One region of the Micromonospora sp. NPDC005710 genome, then DNA from elsewhere that is predicted to be linked to it. Evidence: riboswitches for the same ligand, from Rfam matches in the RefSeq annotation. Region 1 holds a riboswitch; the other holds the start of a gene.
The links. A riboswitch is a leader RNA that binds a small molecule or an ion and turns the genes downstream of it on or off. The one in region 1 is predicted to bind S-adenosylmethionine.
Positions count from the first base shown of each region.

Region 2: another riboswitch for S-adenosylmethionine. It lies ahead of ABZ406_RS06995 (ABC transporter substrate-binding protein); the one in region 1 lies ahead of thrC (threonine synthase).

Region 1 is NZ_JBEXYP010000002.1:195,640-207,057, forward strand. Features, by position in the region: gene ABZ406_RS03225 (hypothetical protein) at 1-850, opposite strand, end outside; gene ABZ406_RS03230 (cold-shock protein) at 946-1,149, opposite strand; gene ABZ406_RS03235 (GNAT family N-acetyltransferase) at 1,466-1,996, shown strand; gene paaN (phenylacetic acid degradation protein PaaN) at 2,077-3,750, opposite strand; gene ABZ406_RS03245 (GNAT family N-acetyltransferase) at 3,801-4,820, opposite strand; gene thrC (threonine synthase) at 5,073-6,359, opposite strand; SAM riboswitch class I at 6,370-6,505, opposite strand; gene ABZ406_RS03255 (DMT family transporter) at 6,574-7,536, opposite strand; gene ABZ406_RS03260 (metalloregulator ArsR/SmtB family transcription factor) at 7,628-7,933, shown strand; gene ABZ406_RS03265 (GntR family transcriptional regulator) at 8,102-8,449, opposite strand; partial or broken gene ABZ406_RS03270 (hypothetical protein) at 8,455-8,664, shown strand; gene ABZ406_RS03275 (DUF4232 domain-containing protein) at 8,909-9,517, shown strand; gene ABZ406_RS03280 (ABC transporter permease subunit) at 9,507-10,373, opposite strand; gene ABZ406_RS03285 (alpha/beta fold hydrolase) at 10,373-11,418, opposite strand, start outside.
Region 2 is NZ_JBEXYP010000004.1:110,199-121,616, forward strand. Features, by position in the region: gene ABZ406_RS06965 (BTAD domain-containing putative transcriptional regulator) at 1-2,235, shown strand, start outside; gene ABZ406_RS06970 (DUF3303 family protein) at 2,255-2,539, shown strand; gene ABZ406_RS06975 (hypothetical protein) at 2,684-2,758, shown strand; gene ABZ406_RS06980 (Na+/H+ antiporter) at 3,006-4,583, shown strand; gene ABZ406_RS06985 (amino acid ABC transporter ATP-binding protein) at 4,610-5,356, opposite strand; gene ABZ406_RS06990 (amino acid ABC transporter permease) at 5,353-6,126, opposite strand; gene ABZ406_RS06995 (ABC transporter substrate-binding protein) at 6,166-7,047, opposite strand; SAM riboswitch class IV at 7,321-7,432, opposite strand; gene ABZ406_RS07000 (amino acid transporter) at 7,519-9,459, opposite strand; gene corA (magnesium/cobalt transporter CorA) at 9,632-10,762, shown strand; gene ABZ406_RS07010 (hypothetical protein) at 10,779-10,964, opposite strand; gene ABZ406_RS07015 (2'-5' RNA ligase family protein) at 11,179-11,418, opposite strand, start outside.

The sequences.
Region 1 (11,418 bases):
GGAACGACCGACCGATCGGGTTCTGGCGTTCGAAGAGATAGACCGGGCCGGCCATGCTCAACGCGAAGGCCAGGTAGATGCCCGGCAGCACGCAGAAACAGACACCGACGCCGATGATCAGGCTGACCAGCAGGGTCCAGCCCCACAGCCCGAGCGCCCGACGAAGGCCGTAGCGCAGCGCCGACTCCAGGCTGGCCGGTTGACCGGCCGCCTGCCGGGTGATCACCCAGGTGCCGGCGGCCCACCCGACGGACTGCACCAACCCGATCACCAGGCTGCCGCCGACGAGCACGACCAGGAGGCTCAGCACCTCGGTGGCGAAGTTGTCAGGCAGCACGGGGTTCGGATTCGACTCGGCCTGCGCGGCCCAGTTAGCCGACGGGTCCACCCCGAGGGCGATCACCGAGAGCACCGCCGCCGGCAGCACCTGGGTGAGCAGCATGATCGGCACCAACTGCCGCCAGCCTCGACGCAGCGCTCCCCCGCACCTGTTGAACCAGCCGCCGACGCCGGCACCGGGCGGCGTGATCAGGGCGTCGTTCGGGTCGAACCCGTAACCCGGCGGGTACCAGCCGACCGGCGGCCCCGGATACCACGGCTGCCCGCCGTAGGGACCCGCCCCGGGCGGGTAACCCCCGGTCGGCGGAAACACCCAGCCCGGCTGTGGGGCGGCACCCCCGGCACCCGGCGCGGGATCCCAGCCGGGCGGCGGACCTGCCTGACCGGACGGAGGCGGGCCCGGCCCCCAGCCGGGCGGCGGACCGGGCTGGCCGGGGCCGCCGACGGGCGAGGACGGGTCCGGCTCCCCCGGCCCGGGGGACGGAGGGGGCGGGGGTGGCTGGTCGTTCATGAACGCTCCTCAGCATCGGCTGGAACGGTTCACGATCTTCCCGGCTACACGCCCCTGCCGCAGCCCCGACTCACCGGGCCGATCAGCCAGGAAGCTCAGCCGATGACGCGTACGTGCTCTGCCTGGGGGCCCTTCTGACCCTGGGCGACCTCGAACTCGACCCGCTGACCGTCGTCCAGCGCCTTGTAACCGTCCATCTCGATGGCGGAGAAGTGGACGAAGACGTCCTGACCGCCGTCGACGGCGATGAAGCCGTAGCCCTTCTCGGCGTTGAACCACTTCACGCTGCCCTGTGCCACGGTGCACTTCCCTCACTCTGCGCGGTGTTACCTGACCCGGCGCACGGCGCGGCCGGGCGCCCCGATCACCGCCCCAGCGATCGATGACCGCCATTGAAACAGGTGACGGAAATCGCACGCTACACGAGCTACGACGGCCACGCACGGCCACAAATCGGACACACTCCGGGGCGCTGCCGACACACCGATCGGCCCGGGTGCCCACTGCACCGGATTCGTGAGCGTCATTGCGAATTGACCAACGGCCGCGAGGTGCCCGCGCGGCGGCGGCAATCGGGCACAGCTCACGAAGATCCGCTGTGGTAGGCATGCTGACATGACCACCGACATGGGCTCGTCGGGCTCGCGGCTCGCGGAGATCCGCCGGGTCCGACCGGAAGACGCCGCCCGGACGCGGGCGCTGCGCCTGGAAATGCTCGCCGACGCGCCGTTGGCCTTCCTGGAGACCCTGGCGGACGCGGCGGCCCGACCCCACAACGAGTACGCGGCCCGGATCGCGTACACCTCGGCCGGGTCCCGCAACGCCCAGTTCATCGCCGACCCCGGCGGCCGGCTGGTCGGGCACGCCGGTGGCACCAGCACCCCGGACGAACCCGGGCTCACCGTGATCTACGCCGTGTACGTCACGCCGACCTGGCGCGGCAGTGGACTGCTCGGCGAACTGATCGACGGAGTGGCCGCCTGGTCGCAAGCCTGCGGCCGACCGGAACTGCTGCTGGAGGTGGTCGTCGGCAACGACCGCGCCTACCGCGCCTACCAACGGCTGGGCTTCAAGGACACCGGCGTACGGGTCCCCCACCCCACCATCCCAGCCCTAACCGAGCTACAAATGCGCCGCCCAGCCTGACCCGGTCCGGTGATCAAGAGGTTTGCGTCAGAAACGGCGCTGACGTTGACGCAAACCTCTTGATCACCGAGAGCAGTTGATCAGACGTGTCGCCGAGACTGCACGATCCGGAACCGGTTGGCCACGTACGCGCCGTCGGTCAGGGCCGAGTTGGCCGCCGCGTTGGCTCCGCTGCCGTGGAAGTCGGAGAACGCCGCCGACTGGTTGACGAAGACACCGCCGGTGAGGTTGCAGGACAGGTGCACCCCGACCTCCACCGCCACCGCCTCGACGGCGTCCAGCACCGCCTCGTCGGTCGAGTAGACCCCGGCGGTGAGCGCGCCCTTCTCGCCGACAGTGCGGCGCAGCAACTCCAGGCTGTGGGCTGTGGAGTCGGTGGCGATGGCGAACGAGATCGGCCCGAACCACTCCCGGCCGTACGTTTCCGTGTCGTCCGCGGTCAGCTTGACGATCGTCGGGGTACGCACCACGGCGTCGGCGTACGACGGGTGGGCGACGGTGCGCGACTCCAGCACCGGCTCGCCGACCTTCGTCACCTCGGCCAGCCGCTCCAGCACCCCGTCGTTGACGATGGCGCCGGTCAACTCCACGCCCCGGGCCGGGTCGGCGGTGAGCTTGCCGACGGCGGCGGCGATCCCGCCCGCCACCTCGTCGAAGCTCTTGTGCCCCTGGTCGGTCTCGATGCCTCCGGCCGGGATGAGGATGTTCTGCGAGGTGGTGCACATCTGCCCGCTGTAGAGGGTCAGCGTGAACCCGAGGTTGCGGCACAGGCCGGCGAAGTCGTCGGTGGAATCGATGACGACTGTGTTGAGGCCGGCCTTCTCGGTGTAGACGGATGCCTGCCGGGCGTGCGTCTCCAGCCAGTCGCCGTACTCGGTGGAGCCGGTGAAGTCGACGATCTTGACAGAGCGGTGCAGGGCCAGGTCACTGGCCAGCTTCTCACCTGGCGCCTCGGCCGCCAGCATGATCAGGTTCGGGTCGAACCCGGCCTCGGTGAGCACCTCCCGGGCGTACTTCACGGTGATGGCCAGCGGCAGCACCGCGCGCGGGTGCGGCTTGACGATCACCGGGTTGCCGGTGACGAGCGAGGCGAACAGCCCGGGGTACGAGTTCCAGGTCGGGAAGGTGTTGCAGCCGATCACCAGCGCCACCCCGCGCGGCACCACGTGGAACGTCTTGGTCATCCGCAGCGGGTCACCCTTGCCGGCGGCCTTCTCCCAGCCGGCCGTGCCCGGGTGCCGGGTCATCTCGGCGTACGCGTACGCGAGCGCTTCCAGTGCCCGGTCCAGCGCGTGCGCGCCACCGGCCTGGAAGGCCATCACGAACGCCTGCCCGCTGGTGAACTGCACAGCGTTGGCCAGCTCGAAGATGTGCTTGTGCAGCCGGTCGAGGATCTCCAGGCAGACACCGACCCGGGCCTGCGGGCCGGCGTCGCGCCACGCCGGCAGCGCGGCGGAGGCGGCGCTGACCAGCTCGCCGGGGCCGGCGTGCGGGTACCGCACCGCCAGCTCCACGCCGAACGGGCTCGTCTCGGTGGCGACTGGCTCGCCGCTGCCGGGCTGGTCGAGCGGAAAATCACCACCGAGGTACGCCTCGAAGGCGGCCTTACCGTCGGCGGCGGCGGTCTCGCCGTACACCCGAGGGCTGGGGGATTCGGGATAGGCGGACCAGTAGCCCCGCTCCGTGATCGCGGTCAGCGCACGGTTGAGGGTGTCGGCGTGCCTGTCGTACAGGGGATGCGGGGTCTCCGTCATGCCCGCCATCATGCCTGAGCCAAGTCCGCGAGCAGTAGCGCCGATACCTGTCAGAGGGTGAGCTGCCAGTCCGTCCAGGAGTCCACCGGGCGGAAGCCGAGCTGCTCGTTGATCGCCACCATGTAGCTGTTGCTGGCGGCGTTGATGGTGTCGATGCTCCGCACCCCCGGCTCGTGGGTCAGCAGGTGGTGCAGGTTCTCCGCCTTGGCGATGAGGCCGAGCCGGCGCCCACGGTGGGCAGGGTCGACGATGGTGATCTGCTGGAACGCGTGCCAGTCGGCGGAGGCGCTCACCTCCAGCAGCGTCCAGGCGACCAGCCGACCGGATGCCTCGTGTCGCATCCCGAGGTGGTATCGCCGCCGGCCCCTGGCCTCCGAAGCCCGATCGGTTCCACGGATGCGCTCGGCGTCCACCTGCTCCGGCTCCCACTGCACGTCGCCCAGGGGCGCGTCCATCATCAGCCGGCCGTCCAGGTAGGCGATATCCGTCAGATACTCCTGCGGGGTGGCACCCTGCCAGCAGACCGACCGGTAGCCCTCGGCTCGGGGCTGGGCCTCGGCGAGCGCCGCCCGGAGTGCGATCCGGTCGATCTCGGCGACGTCGAGCCGGCGACGCACCTCGACCAACGCGGCTTGAGCACCGGTCGAGGCGGCGAACGCGTCACCTGCCACGCTTCGGGCCGGGCCGTCGGGCAGCGCGGAGACGGTCAGTGCCACGACCCGCTTGCGGCCGTGCTCGCGCAGCAGGCGCACTCCGTACTCGTGCAGTGCCCGGCCGACGCCCCGGCGCCGCAGCTCGGGGTGCACCTTCAGCTCGGCGTTGGCATTGTCGGTGTTGTCGAGCTGCGGTAGGTCCAGCTGAAGATAGCCGGCCGGCACGCCGTCCAGTCGGGCCAGCGCCCAGAGCGTCTGGGTGCCGGGCATCGGTGTGTGGAACAACGCGTCGAACCGCCGCCGGCAGAAGGGCGGCAGATCCGGCAGATCGACGCCGTTGACGGCCGATCCGATCCGGTACGCCTCGTCGACCGAAGCTTGGTCGGCGCCGTCGAACGACGCGATCGTGATGCTCATGCCGCTGAGGGTGCACCCGGACAAAGCGATCGGGCCAGCGATTAATCGCTGGCCCGATCGAACGTGGTCGGGAGGAGCACTCGCACAACGCCTCCGGCGTTGGGTCGTAAGAACTTCAAAAGTCTTCGGCGAAATGCCCTCCCGCACGGAGCATCTTGCGCCGTCCGGTTCCTGCCGTCAAGTCCGTAGCGGCGGGTTTTCCACACTCACAGCGAAAACCCAGTTACCGAGTGATCCACTCGGCAGTCCGGCTCAGCCGAGGAGGCCGGCGTCGCGGGCGGCGCGCAGCGAGGGCTTGATGTGATGGGTCGGACCGACCTGCCCGGCCACCGCGTCGATGGTTTTCAGGCCCTCGCCGGTGTTGAAGACGACAGTTTCGGCGGTCGGGTCGAGCCGACCGGACTCGACAAGCTTGCGCAGCACGGCGACCGTCACGCCGCCTGCGGTCTCGGCGAAGACCCCTGTGGTGCGGGCCAGGTCGCGGATGCCCGCCCGGATCTCGTCGTCGTCGGCGTACTCCATCCAGCCGCCGGTGCGGCGGACCGCCTCCAGGGCGTAGAGGCCGGCTGCCGGGTCGCCGATGTTCAGCGACTTGGCGATGCCGGTCGGCTTGACCGGGATGATCGTGTCGGTGTCCGCGTGCAGCGCGGTGGCGATCGGGTTGCAGCCGGCGGACTGCGCGCCGAAGACCTTCCAACCGCCGGCCGGCGCCTCGACCAGGCCGATCTCCACCAGCTCCGAGAACGCCTTGTCAATCTTGGTGAGCAGCTCACCACTGGCCATCGGGATGACCACCTGTGCGGGGATCCGCCAGCCGAGCTGCTCGGCCACCTCGTAGCCGAGGGTCTTGGAGCCCTCCGCGTAGTACGGCCGGACGTTCACGTTGACGAAGGCGGTGTCCTCGAACTCGTCGGTCTCCACCAGTTCGCCGCAGAGCCGGTTGACGTCGTCGTACGAGCCGTCGATGGCGACCAGTTCGCCGCCGTAGACGGCGGTGGTGATGACCTTGCCCTGCTCCAGGTCGCTGGGGATGAAGACCACCGAGGGCACCCCGGCGCGGGCGGCGTGCGCGGCGACCGAGTTGGCCAGGTTGCCTGTCGACGCGCAGGCGAACCGGCTGAAGCCGAGCGCCTTCGCGGCGGTGAGCGCCACCGAGACGACCCGGTCCTTGAACGAGTGGGTGGGGTTGGCGCTGTCGTCCTTGACCCAGAGCGGCGCGGTGATGCCCAGCTCGGCGGCGAGGTGCGGGGCCGCGACGAGCGGGGTCAGCCCCGGGTCGAGGGTGACCCGGGTGGCCGGGTCCTGACCGGCGGGGAGCAGCGCGGCGTACCGCCAGATGTTGTCCGGCCCGGCCTCGATCTGCTCACGGGTCACGGTGGCCAGCGCGGCGGTGTCGTAGTCGACTTCCAGCGGGCCGAAACACTCGTAACAGGCGTGCTGGGCGGCGAGCGGGTACCGGGCCGAACAGGCACGGCAGACCAGGGCGCGGGCCGGGCTGGCGGAGGTGTCAATGCCGGAGCTGACGAGCGTCGACGTCATGTCGAGATCCCTCTCATCTTTCCCCGCATCGCACGGTGCGGCGGGGACGGAATTGGCACCTGCCCCGCGGGTCGCTCAGCGGTGAGCGCGCGGGGTGGTTGCCGGGGCGTCGTCGGGCCGTATCCCTCAGCCCCTCTGGATGAGGTATTCAGTTGTGCCGCCGAGTCTAGGACAACGCTGTCGACGGTTGCTACCGCTGATCCCAGGTAGTGGGTCAGCGAGCACTCACCGCCACCGGTTCGGTCACCGCGACCGGGTCCGTCACCGCTGTCGGCCGGGGCAGCGACGCGGTTCGGGGCCGTGCGGCGAGGTTCGCGGCGATCAGGGCGGCGATCGTGATGGCGGCCCCGACCAGTTCGACGGGCTCCGGCCGGTAGCCGCGGGCGATCTGCACCGCGAAGGTGGTCACCGGGACGAGGTTCATGAACAGCGCGGCGTTCGCGGCACCGAGTCGCTGCACACCGGTGTTCCAGGCGAGGACCGCGATCACGGCACCCACCAGCACGGCGTACGTCAACTGCGGCGCGACCGCCACGAGGTCGGCGGCGGCCGGCGCGTGCTGCCAGCCGACGGCGTCGGCGCCGATGCTCAGCGCGAGCATGGCGGCGGTGCCGGCGAGCGCGGTCAGTGTGGTGAAGCGCAGCGGGGACCACTCGCCGAAACGGCTCGCACCGTGGGTGTAGATGCCCCACCCCAGCACCGCACCGATCATCATCAGCCCGCCGAGGCCGAACTGGCCGAGCCCGGCCAGGCTGCCGCGCGTGATCACCAAACCGACTCCGAGGAGCGCCACCAGGGAGAGGGCCAGCAGGAGCGGCTTCGGGCGTACGCCGTCGCGGGCCCAGCGGACCAGCTGGGTGATCACCGGGGTGGTGGCCACGAAAAGGGAGATCTGTTGTGGGGCGGCGTGTTCGAGCGCCAGGTTGGTGAGCAGGTTGAAGCCCGCGAAGCCGACCACTCCGAGCACCACCACCTCCAGCGCCCGGCCTCCGTGCCGCAGCGCGCCGGCACCCTCGCGGAGCAGCAGGATGGCGACCAGGACGACGGCGGCCAGCAGGTACCGCGCGGTGGTCAGGTTGAGCGGGTCGACCCGGTTGAGCGCGCTGGCCAGGATCGGGAACATCACGCCCCAGCCGAGCACTGCGACAAGTGGGTACGCGGTGGCGCGGGATCGCATCGGCAACTCCAATGTTCGAGTATCGTCGAACCAACGACACCGACAGTAGGGCGTTGTTCGATAGTTGTCGAACAAGGGTTACACTGGTCACATGGAGCCGCACGAACCCGACCTGACCGCCGTACCGGTCACCAGCGTCCTGGCCGCACTCGCCGACGACGTGCGGCTACAGATCGTTCGGGCACTCGCCGAGGGCGGCGAGGCCGCCTGCGGCAGCTTCGACTTCGGCGTCTCCAAGGCGACCCGTAGCCACCACCTCAAGGTGCTGCGCGAGGCGGGCCTCACCCGCACCCGGGCCGCCGGCACCAGCCGACTGGTCCGGCTCCGCCGGGACGAGCTGGACACGCTCTACCCCGGCCTGCTGGACGCGGTCCTCACCGAGCACCCGCCGGCCTGAGCGTCCCACCCCACCGGCCGTGGTCCGCAGGTGCGCCGCCCAGCGCAACGGGCGGTGCGTCGGTGTCGGCTCGACGGGCGGTGCGTCGGTGTCGGCTCGACGGGCGGCGCGTCGGTGTCGGCGGGCTGGTGGAACCCACTACTTGCGCGCGCTTTGGAGCTGACTCGTTTACGACATCAGCCGAGAGCCGCCGGTCGGCCGCCGAAGCCGCCTCGTTGAAGCCCCCAGGCGTGGGGCGGCCGGCACACCGAAGGACGACCGGAAGCACCGGCACAAGCCCGGAGAGTCCAGCAAGCTCACGCTTGCGCAGCAGCGAGCGAACGGGATTACTCCGAAACGAAGACGCCGAGCCCTTGGTGGGCCGTACAACTCGCCGGTCTCGATCAAGATAGTGATGGCCTGCCGGACTGTCGACTGACTGCCTACGTTGTAGAGCTCCGCCATGTCCTTGGTCGAGGGCAGCTTGTGGCCAGGCGGCCATTCGCCCGCGGCGATACGCCTTCTGATGTCGGCGATGCGACTCGCTCTGCCACGTCAGCACCATCGACTTCGGCGAGACTACGCTGAGCGAAGAGGACCGTCAGTTCTTGCGTACCCGGGTCTGGTGCGATCACCGCCTCCCCGGCGGTGCCCGCTGCAGCCTGCGGGTCGACCACCCCGGCGAGTTGTGCAGAGCCGTCCCAGCAGCCGTAAGAACATGCTCGGATGAGCACCGGGAGTCTCCGTCGTAGCGTGCCAGGCCAGGAGCCGCAAGCGACCGATCCTGCCGCCGAGCTGATCCTCTACCGGGCCGACGACGGCGGGTCCGCTCCGGCGAGCGATGTCGCAAACGATTCAGCTCCAAAGGGGCGCCAGGAGACGTTGCCTACCTGTTCGTATGGCAGCGCGGCGAGAGCCGGCGAGGCCGGGGCCGGGGCCAAAGCCGGGGCCGGGGCGGGGCGGTGATGCGCCACCCAGATGGGCGAGGATCAACGGATGATCTCCCACCACACGGCGACGCGGCGACGCGTCGGCGCGACGGTCGCGATGGCTCTCGTTCTCGGTGGCTGCACTCGCGACGAGCACCGGGGCCAGGGCGGGGACCCGAGCGGACCGCCGCCCGCCGCATCGTTGCCAGAAGCAGGCCCGTCCGCGAGCACCGAGCCGCCCGCGGCGTGCCCGGCCACCGGCGTACGGATCCGGTCGACCGGCGGGGACGCCGCGATGGGCCTTCGCGCCCTTGACCTCGAGCTGGTCAACTGCGGCGAGCGCCCCTACCAGCTCAACGGGTACCCGGTGCTGCACGTCTTCGACGAAGCGCACGAGCCGGTCATGCTGCGGATGGTGAACGGCGCCAGGGAGATCACCTCCGGCTTCGACCAACCGCCCCGGAAGGTCACCCTTGCCCAGGGCGAGCGGGCCACCGCCGTGGTGTTGTGGTGCAACCTGGTCACCGACTCGACCGTGGTGGCCACGAACGGCGAGTTCCTGACTGTGGCACCCGCCGCCGGGCAGCCGGCCGAGGACGTCGACCCGGACGGGCCGATCGACCTCGGCAACACCGGCCGGATCGGCGTCAGCGCCTGGAAGAAGGCTACGACGTGATGTCCTTGCGGGTGAAGCGCCAGAACGCCAACCCCCAGAACAGCGTTGCGTAGCTGATCGCCGAGATGCAGCCGCGCACCACGTCGTCGGTCTGCACCGGAGTCGACAGCAGACCCAGCCAGGCGGTGCTGAAGTGGGTGGGCAGGAAGTCGCGCAGCCCGCCCAGGGCGGTGATCTGGTCCAGGATGCTGGACAGGATCCAGAGCAGAACCGCACCACCGACAGCGCCCAGTGCGGCGTCCGTGATCACCGACAGCAGGAACGCCAGACCGGCCACCACCAGCAGGACGACAGCCAGGTAGCCCAGCACGGCCAGCAACCGCAGCAACCCCTCGGTGGGTTCCAGCTCGGCGGCGACGGTGCTGCGCAGCGGCGACCAGCCGTAGCGCAGGGTGCCGGCCAGCAACGCGGTGCCGGCCAACAGCAACAGGGCCAGTCCCGAGTACGCGAGCGCGACGACGAGCTTCACCGTCAGCAACCGCGCCCGGGGCACCGGGATGGCCAGCAGATACCGCAGGCTGCCCCAGCTCGCCTCGCTGGCCACCGTGTCGCCGCAGAACAGCGCGACGACCACCACCAGCAGGAACGACGCCGACACGAAGATCGAGAACAGGGTGAAGTTGAGCCCGCCGGAGGTGGCCAGGTCGACCAGGCTGGCGAACTCGTTGTTGCCGTTGTCGTCGTCGCCACCGGAGTTGAACTGGAAGGCGATCAGGATGATCAGCGGCAGCAGCACCATGAACCCGAGCGCCAGCTGGGTCCGCCGCCGGGACGCCTGCCGACGGAACTCCGCCCCGAACGGCATGGTGGCCGACGGCCGATAACCGCTGGCCTCACCCGCATCGACAACAGCCATCACCGGTCACCGCTTCCCCGAGAGTTCTCGCCCACCAGGGCGAGGAACGCGTCCTCCAGGCGCCGCCGAGGCACCACCCGGTCCACCCCGATGCCGGCGCGCACCAGCTCCGCCACCACCTCGCTGCGGGCCGTGCCGTTGGTGTCGACCACCAGTTGGCCGTCGCTCTCCGGCAACACCCGGACCCCGTCGAGTCGGTCCAGCACCGCCCGCGCGGCCACCGGGTCGGTGACGTCGAAGAGCACGCTCGGCGACTCGCCGACGATTTCCTCCACCGGCCCGGACGCCACGATCCGGCCCTTGTTCACCACCACCGCGTGCGTGCACGTCTGCTCCACCTCGGCCAGCAGGTGGCTGGAGACCAGCACCGCCCGGCCGTCAGTGGCGTACCGCTGGAGCACCCGGCGCATCTCGGCGATCTGCGGCGGGTCGAGCCCGTCGGTCGGCTCGTCCAACACCAGCAGTTCGGGGAGGCCGAGCATGGCCTGGGCGATGGCGAGACGTTGGCGCATCCCGTGGCTGTAGTTCTTGATCTTCCGGTGCACCGAGTCACCCAGCCCGGCGATCTCCAGGGCCGCGTCGAACTGCGCGTCCTCCCACGGCCGGCCGGTGGCCCGCCAGTACGCCTTCAGGTTGTCCAGCCCGGACAGGTGCGGCAGGAAGCCCGGCCCCTCCACGAGGGCCCCGATCCGGGACAGCACCGGTGAGCCGGGCACCAGCCGACGGCCGAAGACGTAGATCTCCCCGGCGGTCGGCTGGGTCAGCCCCATCAGCACCCGCAGGGTGGTGGTCTTGCCGGCACCGTTCGGCCCGAGCAGACCCACGACCTGACCGGGGTGCACCTCGAAGTCCACGTTCGACACCGCGACGAAGCCGTCCGCGTACTCCTTGCGCAGCGCGCGCACTGCCAGCGGGGTGTCCGCGTACTCCGGATGAACCGACCGGTCCTGGCGGCGGTGCCGCCGGCGGACCAGGCCGACGACCACGACGAGCCCGATCACGATGGCGGCGAGCAGGCCGGCGAGAACCCAGCGCCAGACCGTGG
Region 2 (11,418 bases), on a different contig from region 1:
GCCGACCCGGTGGCCCCCGTCGCACTCGCCGACCCGGCCGACGGCTCCGCCGACCCCGCCACGGTCCGTTTTCGTCGACACCGTGCGGTGGCGTCACTGCTCTCGGCGGTCGCCGACCGGGGGCCGGTCCTGCTGGTCCTCGACGACCTGCACCGCGCCGACGGCGACACCCTGGACCTGCTGACCGCACTACTCACCGGCCCACAGCCGGCCAGCGGGCCGGTGCTGGTCCTCGGCACCTACCGGGCCACCGAGATCAGCCCGGAGCTGACCGCCACCCTCGGCCGCGCCGCCGGGCTGGAACCCGTCCGGGAGTACCTCGGCGGCCTGCCCGCGTCCGCGACAGGGGAACTGGCCGTCGCCGTCGCCGGCGCGGACCTGGACCCGGCCACCGCCCGGTCGATCCACCGGCGCAGCGGCGGCAACCCGTTCTTCGTCCGTGAGCTGGCGCAGCTCTACGCCAGTGCGGGGGAGGTGGGTCTCGCCGCCGTGCCGCCCGGCGTACGCGACGTGATCCGGCACCGGTTGGCGCAGCTTCCCGCCCCCACCCGTGCCGTGCTCCGGCAGGCTGCCGTGCTCGGCCGGGACCTCGACCCGGACGTGCTGGGCGCGCTGACAGGTGACCCGACGGCAGTGCTGGACGCCGTGGACCGTGCCCTGACGGCCGGGTTCCTCACCGAACGGGAGTCCGACGGGCGGCTGCGCTTCACCCACATCCTGGTCCGCGACACGCTCTACGCCGACCTGTCCGCGCCGCGCCGTGCGGTCTGGCACGCGGCAGTCGCCGAGGTGCTGCGACAGCGGGAACCCGTCGAGCCGGCGGCCCTCGCGTACCACCTGCTGCACGCCGGTGGGCCGGTCGCCGCCGCCGAGGCGTCGACGTACGCCCGGGTGGCGGCCGAGCGGGCCGAACGGGGCGGCACCCCGCACGAGGCGGCCCGGCTGTGGGGTCAGACGATCGACGCGTACGACAGCGCCGGCGGGGTCGAACCGCGCGGACGGGTGACAGCGCTGCTCGGTCTGGGGCGGGCGCTTGCCGTGACGGGCCGGCTGGTCGAGGCGCGGCGTCGGCGCGCCGAGGCGATCACCACCGCCGAGTCCACCGGCGACGCCCTGCTGATCCAGGAGGCGCTGGCCGGCTTCGACGTGCCGGCCATCTGGACGCGCAACGACGACGACCTGCTCTCCGGGCACATCGTCCGAGCCGCCGAGCACGCCCTGGCCGCGCTCGGCCCGACCCGCACCGCGCAGCGCAGCCGGCTGCTGAGCACCCTCGCGCTGGAGTTGCGCGGCACCAGCACCGATCGCGGCCGCCGTGCCGCCGGCGAGGCCGAGACGATCGCCCGCGACGTCGGCGATCCCGCGCTGCTGGCGTTCGCGCTCAACGCCCGCTTCATGCACTCCTTCCACCGCGTCGGTCTGGCCGACGCGCGGGCCCGGGTCGGCGCCGACCTGGTCGACCTGGCCGCCCGGCACCACCTGGTGACCTCCGAGGTGCTCGGTCACCTCGTCCTGGTCCAGGCCAACTGCGCCCTGGCCGACCGGCCCGCCGCCGACGCGCACGCACGCGCCGCCGACCGACTCGCCGAACGGTACGAGCTGCCGCTGGTCGACGTCTTCACCCGCTGGTACGCCGCGCTGCGGCTGGCACTCGACGGCGAGTCGGACGCGGCGGCGCAGGCGTACCGCTCGGCTGCCGACCTCCTGAGCGCCGACGGGATGCCGGGGCTGACCCGAGGGCTGCTCCCGCTGGCACTGCTCGGTCTGCGGCTGGCCGACTCCATCGGCGCCGACCTGTCGGCCACCGGCCCCGGCGCTGCCCCCCAGGCGATCACCGGCCCCGGCGTGGACGACTGGGTGGCACTGGACTGGGGTCCGCACGAGCCGTGGGTCCGACCGTTGCTGCTGCTCGCCGCCGACGACCGGAAGGCCGCCGCGGCCGCCCTGCGGGCTCTTCCCGAGGGGCCGCATGATCTGCTGCGCGAGGTACGCCTCTGCCTCGTCGGTCGGGCGGCGTACGCCCTCGACGACCGGGCCACGATGACCCGAATACACGCCGAGCTGCTGCCGGCCGCCGGCGAGCTGGCCGCCGGCAGCGGAGTGGTCACCGTCGGCCCGGTGGCCGCGCACCTCGCCGATCTGGCCGCTGCGCTGGGCCGCGACGAGGAAGCCGCCGGGCACCGCCGCACCGCGCGGATGCTCACCGCGCGCGTCCGCGCCGACGACCCGACCTGAGCGCCGGTTACCATGCCCGATGCTCTTCATGGTGATCGAGCGGTTCCGCGACAACGACATGGTGCCGGTGTACCGGGCGGTCCGCGACCGCGGCCGTCAGCTTCCGGACGGGTTGGAGTACGTGGACAGTTGGGTCGAGCCCACCTTCGGCCGCTGCTTCCAGCTCATGCGATGCGACGACCTGCGACTGCTTCAGCAGTGGGTGCTCGGGTGGCGCGGCGCGGGCGTCACATTCGAGATCGTTCCGGTGGTGAGCAGCGCCGACACCCGCGAGATCGTGGCGCCCCATCTCGACGGCGAATGACGTACGAGCCGATTGGCGCTTTGCCCGGGCTCTCACCCGGCCAGTGACCGCGGGTGATCGGAATCCTGTATCTGGCTCGACAGGGCAGCTCGTTCCCAGCTTTGCGCGCTCTACGAAGTGAGTGAGACAGTCATCCGCTTCGTCATGATCCAACTTAAGGCTCGGGGCTTGGTTTACGGCCAGCCCGGCCGAGGGGTCTACGTCACGGCACGCGACTAGCGCAGCCACTGATCGTGTCTGTTGGCTCATCAAGGAGCATGGCGGAACCACTATCCATGCGGAGAAGCAGCCGGTAGCTCTTCTCTCGCAGCTCACGCCTCATGCCGGTGCCCGGTCTCGTGCCAGACGACACGCCCCTGCTCGGGCTACCTGGCGACTTGCCGGTTTCCGCCGGAACCCACCGGCCGGTGCGGTCAGATGGAACCACCGGCGTGTCCACCGTCGGCCATGGCCCGAGGGAGTACGCGTGGAGGCGCTCATCCTGATCGTGGCGCTCGGCGTCACGGTCCTCGTCGGCACCACTCTCGGCGGCCGGTACCGGGTCGCCCCGCCGGTCCTGCTCATCGCGTTGGGAGTGCTGCTCGGGCTCGCGCCGCCGCTGTCCGAGGTCACCCTGGAACCCGATCTTGTCCTGCTGATCTTCCTGCCGGCGATCCTGTACCGGGAGAGCCTCACCATCAGCCTGCGGGAGATCCGGGCCAACCTGCCGGTGATCGGGCTGCTCGCCGTGGTGCTCGTGGTGCTCACCATGGTCACCGTGTCGTTCGCCGCGCAGGCGTTCGGGGTGAACCCCGCCGCCGCCTGGGTGCTCGGCGCGGTGCTCGCGCCGACCGACGCCGCCGCGGTCACCGGCCTGGCCAAGCGGCTGCCCCGGAAGCTGCTCACCACACTGCACGCGGAGAGCCTGATCAACGACGGCACGGCGCTCGTGGTCTTCGCGGTGGCAGTGGGTCTGCTGACCGAGAGCGCCAAGCCGGGCGTGCTGGGCGTCAGCGAGGAGTTCGTCGGTGCCAGCGTCGGTGGTCTGGTCGCTGGCCTGCTGGTGGGGGCCGCTGTGGTGTTGATCCGCAAGCGGCTCGACGATCCGCTGCGCGAGGGAGCGCTCAGCGTGCTGACCCCGTTCGGCGCCTTCCTGCTCGCCGACTCGGTACACGCCAGCGGTGTGCTGGCGGTGGTGGTCGCCGGGCTGGTGCTCGCCTACGCCGGCCCACGGGTGATCCGCGCCCGGTCCCGGGTGCTGGCGTACGCGTTCTGGGATCTCTCCACGTTCCTGATCAACGGCGGGTTGTTCGTTCTGCTCGGCACGCAGATTCCCCGCTCGGTGCGGAGCATCACCAGCACCTCGCCCGAGCGGGCTCTGCTGATCGTGCTCGTGGTCACGGTGGTCGTCATCGGCACCCGGCTGCTCTTCATCTACCTCACCGCGCAGTCGGCGCGGCTGCGTCGCCGCCGGATGGCGGACGACGACGGTCGAGGTCCCTCCGGCTGGCGGGTGGGTACCGTCGCGGGTTGGTCCGGGTTCAGGGGCGCTGTCTCACTCGCCGCCGCCCTCGCCGTCCCGACGGTGATGGTCAACGGTCGACCCGTCGTCGAACGCGATCTGATCATCTTCGTCACCGCGCTGGTGATCGTGCTGATCATGCTGCTGCAGGGCACCACACTGCCTTTTGTCGTGCGCTGGGCCGGGCTCAGTGGCGACCCGGAGCGCGTCGACGAGGCCCGCAACGCCCGTCGGCGGGCCACCGAGGTGGGCCTGGCCGCTCTTCCGCAGGTCGCCACCGAGGTCGGCGCGCAGGCTGACTCGGTGCGGCGGCTGGAGGCCGAGTACCGGCGGCACCTGGAGGACCTCGACGAGAGCGGTGGGAACACCGCCGAGGAGCGCCGGCTGGAACGCCGACTGCGTCTCGGCGTCCTCGCCCACAAGAGGCGTGAGGTCACCCGGTTGCGTGACAACCGGGAGATCGACGACCTGGTGCTTCAGGAACTTCAGGCCGCGCTTGACAACGAGGAGATCCGGCTGCTGGGGCGCGGGCCCAACGAGTGACAGGCGGCAACCCGTCGGCTCGCGGCTCAGAGCACCTGATCGAGGAAACGGCGCAGCCGCGGATGCTCGGCCCGCTCGAAGATCGCCTCGGGTGGGCCGGCCTCCAGCACCACGCCCCGGTCCATGAAGGCGACGGTGTCGGCGACCTGCCGGGCGAAGCCCATCTCGTGGGTCACCACCACCATGGTCATCCCCGCGGCGGACAGGTCGGCCATCACCCCGAGGACGCCCTTGACCAACTCCGGGTCGAGCGCCGAGGTCGCCTCGTCGAAGAGCATCACCTCGGGCCGCAGCGCCAGCGCGCGGGCGATCGCCACCCGCTGCTGTTGACCGCCGGAGAGCTGCGCCGGCCGAGAGTCCGCCTTGCCGGCCAGCCCCACCAGTTCCAACTGCGCCCGGGCCACGGCCTCCGCCTCGTCCGCACCGAGCCGGTGCAGCCGCCGCAGCGCCAGCGTGACATTACGCAGCACGCTCATGTGCGGGAAGAGATTGAACTGCTGGAACACCATGCCGACCCGCTGCCGTAGTGCGTCCGGGTCGTCGCCCCGCACGCTGCGCCCGTCCAGCAGCACGTCGCCCCGGTCCGGCTCGATCAGCCGGTTGATGGTACGCAGCAGCGTTGACTTGCCCGACCCGGACGGGCCGATGACGCAGGCCGTCGCGCCGCGCGGCACCGAGAGGTCGACGCCGCGCAGCACCCGGTTCGGCCCGAAGGCGAGGTGCACGTCCCGTACGTCGAGGCTGACCGAGGTCGTCGTTCCGGTGGTGGTCATCGGCGGTCTCCCTGGGTGGGGGTGGGCAACAGCGGCTCGTCGCGCTCGTCGTCAGGTGCGGCGACCGGCCGACCGTTGCGCAGCCGCCTGTCGATCCAGTTGACGACGTGCGTCAGCGGGACCGTCAACGCCAGGTAGCAGAGCCCCGCCAGTAGCAACGCGGACTCGTTGCCGGTGGTGGCCGCATAGTCCTGCCCGATCCGGAACAGCTCCCGCTGGCTGGCCACCAGGCCGAGGAAGTACACCAGGCTGGAGTCCTTGATCAGCGCGATGAGCTGGTTCACCCAGGCCGGCAGCACCCGCCGGATGCCCTGCGGAACGATCACCAGCCGCATCGTGTCGGCCCAGGAGAATCCGAGTGCCCTGGCGCCCTCCACCTGGGCGGCCTCCACCGACTGGATACCCGACCGGAAGATCTCCCCGATGTACGCGGCGGCGATGAGCGACAACGCCAGGATGCCCAACGGGTACGGATCCGGCCCCCAGACCCGCATGCCCAGCGGAGCCAACCCCACGCCGATCAGCAGGATCGTCGCCGCGGCCGGAAGCCCCCGGAACACGTCGGTGTAGATCCGCGCCGGCCAGCGCAACCAGCGGCTGCGGGAGATCCCGGCGACGGCCAGCAGCAGGCCCAGCACCGAGCCGAGCAGGGCGGCGGAGACCGCCAGGATCAGCGTGTTGGGCAACCCGACGGTGAGCATCTCGGGCAGCGCCTCGCGCATCGCGTCGGCGTCGAAGAAGGTTTCCCACAGGGTGCTCAACGGATCCATCGGTTACTCCTCCCACCGCCCCGCTCGCTCGTCACCGGCTCAGGACGCGGCCGACGCGGACGGTGCCGCCGACGCGGACGCCGACGGTGCTGTCGCCCCCGCGCTGCCCGGCTTGAAGTCCGCCGGGATCGGCCGACCCGGGTAGTACTGCGCCTGCAACCGGCTCCACGTGCCATCGGCGATGACCTCGTCGAGGGCCCTGTTCAGCGCCTGGCGCAGCTTGTCGCTGCCCTTGGCCACGGCGTACGCGGTCGGTGCCGGGCTGAGCTGCTTGGCCGCCACGGTGATCTTGCCCTTGCTGTCGGCGGCCGACTTCTCGCCGATCTCCGCCGGGGCGATCCACGCGTCGGCGGTGCCCGCCTTGAGCTGGTTGATCGCGCCGTTGTAGTCGGGCACACGTACCGGGTTGAGCTGCTTGCCGGTGGCGTAGTCGTCCTGGACGGTGCCCTGCACCACCACCACCCGCTTGCCGGTGAGCTGGTCGAAGCCGGTGACCGGCGAGCCGGCCGGCACGTCCAGGCCGAAGTAGCCGAAGTCGTACCCGTTGCCGAAGTCGACTGTCTTCCTGCGGGCCTCGGTGATCGTGATCGAGGAGCTTCCGACGTCGAACTTGTGGTTGTTCACCTGGCTGAGCAGCGCCGAGAAGTCGGTGCCGACGAACTCGACAGTGAGGCCGAGCTTGCCGGCCACCGCGGTCAGCAGGTCGTTGTCGAAGCCGGTGAACTTGCCGTCCTCGAGGTACACGTTCGGTGGGGCGTCGGTGAGCGTGCCGGCGCGCAGCACGCCCGGCTGGGCCAGGCCGTACGGGTTCGTGGTGGCGTCGGACGAGCTGTCGTCGCCGCACGCGGTGAGGGCGGTGGCGGCGAGGATCGTGGCCGCGCCCAGGGCAGCGGCACGGGTCAGGGCAGGAAGAAGTCGCACTGGTGTCTCCGAAGGGTGGTGTCTCGGCGCGCACTGGTGTGCGCCACCGGCGGCGCGCCCGATGGGCGTACCGGTGGGAGGAAGTTCGGGAAGGGGGTGCTAGAGCGCGGTGCCGCGACGACAGGCGGCGCTGCACATTCGCATCATGTCCACGTGCCGTCGCCGGGTCAGTGCCGGCGACTGTCGACCGGTGCGGGAAGCCGCGACGTCGGTCGGTGGGGCGGTGCTGAGGATGCGCATGGTTCTCCCGGGTCTAGTGCTGACCTGGGTGCCAGGCCACGCTTGCACCGACGTCGAGCCGGTGCCTGGTCTTCACCCGGGGCACCCCACCGCGGAGGAGGGTTGCCGGCCAGCGAGCCGGGGCTTCGCGCTGGCACTCATGACCTGCGCCGAGGCTAGCAGCACCAACGGGTCGACCGTCCAGTCGTTATGACCACGCTCACCGTGCGCGACGCTCCGCCCGTTCGCAGGTCAGCCGGCGTGCACGTGCGGTCGACGGTGCGGGTCGGGCTCCTGGCGGCGCAGGATCTCCCGGGTGACCGAGGCGATGGCGCCCTGCCCGAACGCCAGGTAACGCAGGAAGTTGCGGGCCGGGCCGCCCTCGGACCACTCGAAGTAGATGTGGGGGCGTCGACGGCTGCGGTCCCGGATCTCCAGCAGCAGGGCGGCGAGTGCCGTGGGCACCGACGAGCTGGCCAGACTGAGTACCGGGAAGCGACTGTCGACCACGCTGCCGCAGACCAGCAGTTCGGTCTCGAAGTCCGACGGGTCGGTGACGGTGACCTCGACGAAGACGATGTCGCTGTCGTCGGGGAAGTCGTTGTCCGCCATGGTCTGGGCCAGCTTGGCGCGGTAATCCGCCTCGTCGCGCCGGTCGGGTTCGTGCGCGATCAGGCGGATCCGCCGCCCGGCTCGTTCGTCGATCATCCGGGACGCGGCCGGGTCCAACTCGACGTGGTCGACGCGTAGCTCGTAGGCCCGCATCAGCCGGGACAGCACCGACACCAGGATGATCCCGCCGATGAAACAGGCCGCGATCTTGACGCCGTCCGGGCGCTCGACCACGTTCGCCAGCGTCGTGTAGACGAAGATCACCGCGATGGCTCCGAAGGCGATGGTGCGGCCGCGTTGACGCTGCCGGCGCGCCGCGAGCGTCACCGCCGTCGCGGCCGAGGTGATCAACACCAACACCCCGGTGGCGTACGCGCCGCCCTGCGCGTCCACGCTGGCCTTGAAGACGACCGTGATCAGGAACGCCACGGCGGTGAAGACCAGCACCAGCGGCCGGACAGCTCGTGCCCAGGTCGGCGCCATGCCGTAGCGGGGCAGGTAGCGCGGCACGAGGTTGAGCAGACCAGCCATCGCCGACGCCCCGGCGAACCAGAGGATCCCGATCGTGGACAGGTCGTACACGGTGCCGAACACCTCGCCGAGGTGGGCGTGCGCCAGGTAGGCCAGCGCCCTCCCGTTCGCCGGCCCACCCGGCTTGAATGCCTCCGGAGGGATGAGCACTGTGGTCGTCACGCTGCTGGTGATCAGGAAGACGCTCATGATCGCCGCGGCGGTGGTGAGCAACCGGCGCGTGCCACGGATCCGGCCCAGCGGTCGTGCCTCCGAGTCCTGCGGGTCACCCCGTACGCTCGGCATGACCGCCACCCCGGTCTCGAAGCCGGACAGACCCAACGCCAGTTTGGGAAAGACCAGCAGCGACAGCCCGACCACCAGCCACGGATCACCGTGCCCGGTGGTCAGCATGGTGGTCCAGTCGCCCACCGCGCTCGGATGCGTCACCACCCGCCACAGCGCGTCGGCCACGACCACCGCGTTCAGCGTCAGGTAGACCGCGACCAGGACGACGGCGATCCCGATGGCCTCAGTGAATCCCTTCAGGAACACCGCGCCCAGCAGCGACACCAGCAGCAGCGTGACAAGCACCTCGTGCCCCTTGAGCCCGCTCGGCCAGAACGGGTTCTCGTCGATGTGCGCCGTCGCGTCGGCCGCCGAGAGGGTGATGGTGATGATGAAGTCGGTGGCCACGAAACCGAGCAGCACCAGCACCAGCAACTTGCCGGGCCAGTAGCTCAGCAGGCGTACCAGCATCGCGATCGAACCCTCACCGTGCGGGCTCTCCACCGCCACCCGCCGGTAGACCGGAAGCGCGCCCAGCAGGGTCACCAGCACCAGCACCAACGTCGCCACCGGTGAGAGCGCCCCGGCCGCCAGCGCCGCGATGCCCGGCTGGTAACCGAGTGTGGAGAAGTAGTCGACACCGGTCAGGCACATCACCTTCCACCACGGGTGGTGCCGGTGCTCCGGCGGGCGGGCGTGCGGCCCCGGGTGCTGCACGGCCTGGTCCGAGCCGGCGTCGAGCAGCCACCCCCGCAACCGGCCGCCGCGTCTGTCGACAGTCACCGGCGCGTCCCCCGTCATCCCACCCGCGGTCACCGTGAGTATCCGCCCGCCGGGCCGCCGGCGTCCGCCGGTGCGCCGAACCCGGCCGACGCCACGGCGGGTTTCGCGCCCGAGACAGGGGGGAAGCAGCGCCCCGGGCTGGACCGGACGGCACCGGGGGAGGGGACAGGGCATGGTCGGCGGCCGTCGCTTCCGCCCCGATGGTGGCTTCGGCCGTCAACTCGACGAGTACGAGACCAGAGTGGGCGAGCGGCCGTCCACGGAGTCGCCCCCCGCGCCGCGTGGCGGCCTGGTCGACAGTGCGGTCTACCTCCGGGGCCACCGGTTCGCCTCACCGTCCGGCCTCGCCGAGACGTACCGCTGCCTTCAGGAGCAGGACGGCGCGATGGCCTGGATCGGGCTGTACCGGCCCGACATCGAGCAGATCACCTCGCTGGCCCGCGAGTTTCGGCTGCACGACCTGGCGGTCGAGGACGCCATCAACGCCCACCAGCGGCCCAAGCTGGAGCGGTACGGGCACACCGTGTTCGTGGTGCTGCGCGCCGCCCGCTACGACGACCTGCGGGAAGAGGTCGAGTTCTCCGAGCTGCACCTGTTCATCGGGCCGGGCTTCGTGGTCACCGTCCGACACGGTGAGGCTCCCGACCTGGCGGCGGTGCGGCGGCGGCTGGAAACCGAGGTGCAGATGCTCGCCCGGGGGCCGGAGGCGATCCTGTACGCGATCCTCGACCAGGTGGTCGACGGGTACGCGCCGGTGGTGGCCGGGCTGGAGAACGACATCGACGAGATCGAGACCCAGGTGTTCGGTGGTGACCCGAACGCCAGCCGCCGCATCTACGGCCTCAGCCGCGAGGTCATCCAGTTCCAGCGGGCCGCCCGGCCGCTGCTCAGTGTGCTCGACTCGCTGGCCGGCGGCGCCGGCAGCGCCAGCGCGGACGAGGAGCTGCGCCGCTACCTGCGTGACGTGACCGACCACCTGACCCAGGTGGTGGAGCGGGTGGACGGTTTCCGGCACCTGTTGCAGAACATCCTCACCGTCAACGCCACGCTCGTCTCGCAGCAGCAGAACGAGGAGATGCGCAGCCTCACGGCGGCCAGCTACAGCCAGAACGAGGAGCTGAAGAAGGTCTCATCCTGGGCGGCGATCCTGTTCGCCCCCACGCTCATCGGCACCGTTTACGGCATGAACTTCGTCCACATGCCGGAGCTGAACTGGCGCTTCGGCTACCTGTTCGCGCTGCTGTTGATGCTGCTGGTCTGCAGCACCCTCTATGTGATCTTCAAGCGGCGCGGCTGGCTCTGAGCCGCACTGCTCGAACTCACTCGATGCCGCGCAGGATGTGCCGTTCGTCCTCGACGTCGTCGTCGCCGGCGCTGATCCGGCCGAGCAGTACGGCGGCCGCCCAGATCGTCAGCGGCGTCGCCGCCCCGGTCATCCCGCCGCCGGTCCGGTCGTCCCGGGTCTGGCTCCGCTCGGTACGCGGTGGCCTGCGCTGAGCCTGCATGGGCCCTGCCTCTCCTCGTCGAAGCCGCCGTGGGCGGAGCGGGGTGACCCCGCGCCGCGCCACACCGGCCGGGTGAACCGCCTATAAGCAGCCCACCACCGGTACGACGGCCACTCGAACCATCCCACGCCCGGCCACATCCGCACCGCTTGTTTTCGGGTTTCCGACTGCGGCCCGCCAAACCGGACATTACGCGTCTACGGTCGAGGCACGGTCAAGGCAGCGGGTGGGCGATGCCGCGCGCGTGGTCGGTGAGCGCCGCGCCGACCACTGTCGCGGCCAGCGGCAACACCTCCAGGCAGCGGCGCACCGCGGCGGCCATCAGCGAGTTCGGCACCCGCATGGAGAGCGTGCAGTGCGGCACCCACCGCCCCGGCTGGTAGTGCTCCGCGAGGGGGATTCCGGCAGCGGCCAGCCGGTCGTGCACCAGCCGGTGGTGCGCCAGCAACTCCGG